Regions from separate parts of the Vibrio metoecus genome, predicted to be linked through region 1. Evidence: predicted binding sites of a transcription regulator. Region 1 holds the regulator's gene; the other holds the start of a gene.

Region 1 (3,420 bases):
TGCATGTAAAGTTTCATGGGCAACTCGGCCATCTTTACTGAGTGCTTCGACAAAACTGATCAAACGGTTCGTGGTTTTGCCAGCCGCAGAGACCACCACCAGATCTTCACTCTTCGAATAACTTTTAAGAATTTTCGTGACCCGCAGATAACATTCTGGGTCGGCAAGGCTACTACCACCAAATTTATGCAGTTGACGAGCGTGAGTCATTCACAGGTCTCCTTAATTCGCTGAAAGAGTTTGCTGAAAGGCTTGGTCAAGATCGGCAATCAGATCTGAGGCATCTTCAAGACCGACGGAAAGGCGCAGCAACTGCTGTGAAATTCCAGCTTCGGCTAATGCTTCTTCACCCATCGCACGATGAGTCATGGAGGCGGGGTGGCAAATCAGGCTTTCTACCCCACCAAGTGACTCCGCCAGTGAAAACAGCGCCAACTTGCCTACAAAGAATTTCAGTTGCTCAAAACTGCCGGCAAATTCAAAACTGAGCATAGAGCCAAAGCCTGATTGTTGTTTTTTCGCAATTTCATGGCCTGGGTGGTTGGGTAGGCTTGGATGGTAAATTTTGCCAACCAATGATTGAGTCTGTAGATAAGCCAAAATCTGTTGCGCGCTCTCTTCATGTACGCGCATCCGCGCGCCTAGCGTGCGAATGCCACGTAAGGTCATGTAGCTATCAAATGGAGTACCGGTTGAACCTAAACAGTTGCCCCACCAAGCTAGCTCTTCCGCATGTTGCTTACTTTTACAGATCAACACACCACCAATCACATCGGAGTGACCGTTAATGTATTTGGTGGTGGAGTGCAGAACAAAATCCGCGCCTAAGGTGAGCGGTTTTTGGAATACTGGAGTTAAGAAGGTGTTATCGACCGCCACCAAAGTACCTTGCGCTTTCGCTAACTGACAAAGATGAGCGATGTCCACCACGCGAACTAAAGGGTTGGAGGGGGTTTCAATCAACAGCAACTTTGGTTTGCGTGCTAAGGCTTGCGTGAGTGCTTGTTCGTTGGATTGGTCGACAAACTGCACTTTGAAGTCGCCTTTTTTAGCACGAGTGTTGAGCAAACGGTAAGTACCGCCATAGCAGTCATGTGGTGCCACAATCAGATCTTCTGGGCCTAACAACGCCGTGACCCACAAATTGATGGCCGAAGTACCACAGTTGGTCACCACCGCACCTTCACCACATTCAAGCTCATACAGGGTTTGTTCTAACAAACCACGGTTTGGGTTGCCTGAGCGGGTGTAATCGTATTTAGGTACTTCGCCAAATGCGGGAAAACCATAGTTGGTCGAAAGATAAATAGGGGGCACAACGGCATGGTATTGAGTGTCCGATTCAATCCCGGTACGAACCGCAATGGTGGCTGGCTTGCGTGTGGTCATGGAGTTTTCCTTGCTGGCTATTCTGTCCTAGAGTGCGTCATCATATACCTTTCCTGCTCAAAGCAGCAGAGAGGGTTGTCTTATGACAACGTGACCTCATATGGGCTCACATTTTGTTGCCCATAAATTACTCGACACTTTACTGATGTTAAATAAAGACGTCAACACTTCTAGACGTCTATATGTCTTTGCTTATGGCAGTAAATCCCGCTAAAATTAGGGCCTTTGAAATTTCGATTCGAACCACAATAACGAAGGTGCGCAATGGCAGACTGGAATGGCGAATACATCAGCCCCTATGCAGAGCATGGGAAAAAGAGCGAGTTGGTAAAAAAAATCACGGTATCCATTCCGCTGAAAGTTCTCAAAGTGCTAACGGATGAGAGAACACGCCGTCAAGTCAATAACTTACGTCACGCAACCAACAGTGAATTGCTGTGTGAAGCCTTCTTGCATGCCTACACTGGCCAGCCTTTGCCGACGGATGAAGACCTGCGTAAAGATCGCCCTGATGACATTCCTGCCGAAGCCAAACGTTTGATGACCGAAATGGGTATTGAGTTCGAATCTTACGATGAGTAATGGTGTTCGTTAGCGCAATTCGCTAAGCGAACTGATAACGCTCATAAAAAAGCCCCTCATATAACTGAGGGGCTTTTTTTATCGACTGTTTATCAACATAAACAAGCAGATTAAGCCTGCATGTAGTTTTCTGGCATTGGGATACGAGCAACGCCTGATTCCACTGCCGCTTCCGCGACTGCACGTGCTACGCGTGGCAATAGGCGTGGGTCCATCGGCTTTGGAATGATGTACTCAATACCGAAACTCAGCTTATCAACGCCAGCGGCTGCCAATACTTCCGCAGGTACTGGCTCTTTCGCCAGTTGGCGAATGGCGTCTACCGCAGCCAATTTCATCTGGTCATTGATCTCACTCGCACGAACATCCAATGCTCCGCGGAAAATGAACGGGAAGCAGAGCACGTTGTTAACTTGGTTTGGATAGTCGCTGCGACCAGTCCCCATGATCATGTCGTTACGCACTTGATGAGCAATTTCTGGCTTGATTTCAGGATCTGGGTTGGAACACGCAAACACCACAGGCTTGTCGGCCATCAGTTTGAGTGCCTCCGCTGGTAGCAGGTTAGGGCCTGATACGCCTAAGAACAGATCCGCTCCCGCAATCACATCTTCCAGTGTGCGTTTATCCGTGTTGTTGGCAAACAGCTGTTTGTATTCGTTGAGATCGTCACGGCGCGTGTGGATCACGCCTTTGCGATCCAGCATGTAAATCTTCTCACGCATTGCACCGCATTTGATCAGTAGCTCCATACACGCTACCGCAGCAGCCCCTGCACCAAGACAGACAATCATACAGTCTTTCAGCTGTTTACCTTGTAGCTCTAATGCGTTGAGCATGCCCGCAGCAGTCACAATCGCGGTACCGTGTTGGTCATCGTGGAACACTGGCACATCACAACGTTCAATCAGGCGGCGTTCAATTTCAAAGCAGTCTGGGGCTTTGATGTCTTCTAAGTTAATGCCACCGAAGGTATCCGCAATGTTGGCTACCGTATCAACAAATTCATCGATGGTGCGGTGTTTTACTTCAATATCAATCGAATCCAGTCCTGCAAAGCGTTTAAACAGCAGCGCCTTGCCTTCCATGACAGGCTTAGAAGCCATCGGTCCCAAATTGCCCAATCCTAAAATCGCAGTGCCGTTAGAAATGACTGCAACGGTGTTACCTTTCGCGGTGTACTTGTACACATTTTCCACGTTTTGTGCGATTTCACGAACCGGCTCTGCTACGCCAGGGCTATAAGCCAGCGCAAGATCGGCAGCTGAATCAGCAGGTTTGGTCAGCGCAATACCAATTTTGCCCGCGGTTGGGTAAGCATGGTAATCGAGAGCACGTTGGCGAAATTGTTCTTCAGGAGTTGGGTTGAGGTGATTGTCATCGGACATAGGGCTGTTCTCTTATAGTTATTTATGGGAAAGGTCACAAATTCTAATGTATGTCTTGCAA
Region 2 (3,420 bases), 1.0 Mb from region 1:
TTTTAAGTGAGCATTGGTTTTTTCGCGGCTAAACTGGCTTTCCATGATCACCACATCGTAGCCGTGAGCATACAACGCTTGCAGCATAGTGCTGACCGCTTTGTTTTCGGAAGGCGAATCCAGACGCGAGATGATAATTCCCACCACTTTTTGGCTGCCACCACGCATGGTTTGTGCCGATTTGGACGGCACATAACCCGATTCTGCGATCACCTGCTCTACGCGTGCACGCGTTTCAGGTTTCACTTTGGGATCATTGGTCAATACTCGGGACACGGTTGATTTACCGACACCAGAAAGTCTCGCAATGTCTAAAATGGTCAGTTTTCGATTCATGAGCAGTGGGATATTCATCAAAAAGTAGAGGAATAAGATCGCTCTAGCGACCTTATTTTTTCACTCGCAGTAGATAATGAGGCACATCGCGAATGCTATCGAGCACCACGGTCGCTAAGGCTTCACCTTGCTCTGTGACTGGCTTACCGGTGCGCACCAAAATCTTAGTGCCTACACCCGCCGCTTCAGCTGCCATCATATCTTCGGCTTTGTCACCGACCATCACCGAATTGGCCATGTCGATTTTCAGGAAATCACGCGCCGAAAGAAACATGCCCGGCTTAGGTTTACGGCAATCACACTCTTCTTTGTATTGCCCAATACCATGTTCAGCATGGTGCGGACAGTAATAGATACCATCAAACTCAACACCATTATCGGCAAAGTTCCAGTCCATCCATTGGGTGAGAGAAATGAAACGTTCTTCGCTGAATTTGCCGCGCGCAATACCGGATTGATTGGTGACTAGCACCAACAAATACCCCATACGCTGCAAAGCCGCAGTCGCTTCAAATACACCTTCAATAAATTGGAAATCGTGCTCATCATGCACGTAACCATGATCGACGTTGATCACGCCATCACGATCCAGAAATACGGCGGGTTTGGCCAAAATGCTATCTCTTTCAAGTCACTTTACGCGAATTATTGCACGCTTTATTTTTTTCATCACTATCTATATTTTTTTCGTCACTATCTAATAACGTTCTCGTCTAATCAGTCACGACCATTTAGACGTCTAGACGTAAAAATATCTATTGACTTAAACTCGGTCAGCCCATAGCATCGACTACCAATTGAGGAAGAGGCCGATAGATTATTCTGCCTTGAGCAGTACAGGGTTGCACATGATTGAGATTAAAAGCGTAAATAAGGTTTTCTATCAGGGGGATAAGCAAATCCACGCCCTGAAAGATATCAATTTATTGATTCCACAAGGTACAATTTTTGGGGTGATTGGCTCATCCGGTGCCGGGAAAAGTACGCTGATCCGTTGTGTCAACATGCTAGAAAAACCGACTAGCGGCCAAGTGATTGTCGATGGCGTAGATTTAACCACGCTCAATAATCCACAACTGTGCGCAGCCCGCCGTAACATCGGCATGATTTTTCAACATTTTAATCTGCTTTCATCACGCACTGTGTTTGAAAATGTGGCTCTGCCGCTGGAGTTAGCGAGTCAATCACAACAACAGATAGAAACTAAAGTCACGGAATTGCTGGCACTGGTTGGCCTCTCAGATAAAAGAGAAAGCTACCCAGCGAATCTTTCTGGCGGCCAGAAGCAACGTGTCGCGATTGCTCGCGCTTTGGCAAGCGATCCCAAAGTATTGCTGTGTGATGAAGCCACCAGCGCGCTGGATCCAGCGACAACGCAGTCGATTCTAGAGCTGCTTAAAGAAATTAACCGTAAGCTCAACTTAACTATTTTGCTGATCACTCACGAAATGGATGTGGTGAAAAGCATCTGTCACGAAGTGGCGATCATTGGTGGCGGTGAGCTGGTTGAGAAAGGCACGGTCGGCGATATTTTTGCCCACCCGAAAACCGAGTTGGCGCATCAATTCATCCGCTCAACGTTGGATTTATCGATTCCTGAAGATTACCAAGTGCGCTTACAGCCAACTCGCGTGGCAGGCAGCTACCCACTGGTGCGTTTGGAATTTACCGGCGCTACCGTGGATGCACCGCTGATGACGCAAATTGCTCGCAAATACAATATTGATGTCAGCATTCTTAGCTCAGATCTGGATTACGCCGGCGGCGTGAAGTTTGGCATGATGGTCGCTGAAATTTTTGGTAATGCCGACGATGATGAAGCCGCGATTCGTTATCTGCGCGAAAACAACGTTAAAGTAGAGGTGCTAGGTTATGTCCTTTAATACGATTGCACAATGGTTTGCACTCAATAGCGACCTACTGTTAACCGCCACATGGCAAACACTGTATATGGTCGCGATTGCCGGTGCGGTGGGTTTTGCGCTCGGGATTCCGCTAGGAGTGATTCTCCATACCACCAAAAAAGAGGGCTTACTGGAAAACCTACCGCTGAACCGTGTACTCGGCGCCGTGGTTAACATCGGTCGCTCGGTGCCCTTTTTGGTGTTGATGGTCGCCATCATCCCTGTCACCAAACTGATTGTCGGCACTTTTATCGGTACCACTGCGGCCATTGTGCCACTCACGATTGGGGCGATTCCGTTTGTAGCGCGCCTAATTGAGAGTGCGCTGCTTGAAGTGCCAACCGGCTTAGTGGAAGCGGCGCAATCTATGGGTGCGACGCCACTGCAAATCATTCGTAAGGTACTGCTGCCTGAAGCGCTGCCGACGATTTTAAACTCAGTCACGATTACTCTCGTGACACTGGTCAGCTACTCAGCCATGGCGGGTACCGTTGGCGGTGGTGGTCTGGGCGATGTGGCGATCCGCTATGGATTCCACCGTTACGACATCACCATCATGGCGGTCACTGTGGTCATGCTGATTGTACTGGTACAAATTATTCAATCCATCGGTGATGCGTTGGTACGCCGCGTCGATCATCGATAAGTAAAACAAAAGCCTTTTTTGAACAAGGAGTTCATCATGAAGTTTAGCCTGAAAAGTTTACTGACTATCGCTGCTGCAGCCTCAACCCTGATTTTGGCCGGCTGTGGTGAAAAAGCCGTGGATAACAACAAAGTGAAAATTGGTGTTATGGCGGGTGCGGAAGCACAAGTTGCGGAAGTGGCAGCCAAAGTTGCTAAAGAAAAATACAATCTGGATGTCGAATTGGTGACTTTCACCGACTACGTAACGCCAAACGCGGCATTAGATGATGGTTCTATCGATGCGAACGCATTCCAACACAAACCTTATCTCGATAAGCAAATTGCCGATCGTGGTTACAAGCTAGCGATCGTCGGTAACACCTTTGTTTACCCGATCGCAGGTTACTCAAAACAGATCAAATCAGTTGATGAACTACAAGATGGCGCACGCATTGCAGTTCCAAACGATCCAACCAACCTAGGTCGCTCACTGCTGCTGCTGCAACAACAAGGCCTGCTCAAACTGCGTGAAGATGTCGGTCTACTGGCAACC

What was found. The regulator MetJ, encoded in region 1, represses methionine synthesis genes. The targets are predictions, from matches to a motif close to TTAGACNTNTANANGTCTAA.
Region 2: the regulator MetJ is predicted to act here: its motif matches at 1,068-1,087, upstream of metN (methionine ABC transporter ATP-binding protein MetN).

What each region holds. Positions count from the first base shown of each region.
Region 1 covers NZ_CP035686.1:39,640-43,059, forward strand. Annotated here, with positions in the region: gene EPB59_RS00165 (bifunctional aspartate kinase/homoserine dehydrogenase II) at 1-210, opposite strand, end outside; gene EPB59_RS00170 (O-succinylhomoserine (thiol)-lyase) at 223-1,389, opposite strand; gene metJ (met regulon transcriptional regulator MetJ) at 1,654-1,971, shown strand; gene EPB59_RS00180 (malic enzyme-like NAD(P)-binding protein) at 2,082-3,359, opposite strand.
Region 2 covers NZ_CP035686.1:1,901,347-1,904,766, forward strand. Annotated here, with positions in the region: gene treR (trehalose operon repressor TreR) at 1-336, opposite strand, end outside; gene gmhB (D-glycero-beta-D-manno-heptose 1,7-bisphosphate 7-phosphatase) at 389-949, opposite strand; gene metN (methionine ABC transporter ATP-binding protein MetN) at 1,185-2,219, shown strand; gene EPB59_RS08600 (methionine ABC transporter permease) at 2,209-2,886, shown strand; gene metQ (methionine ABC transporter substrate-binding lipoprotein MetQ) at 2,923-3,420, shown strand, end outside.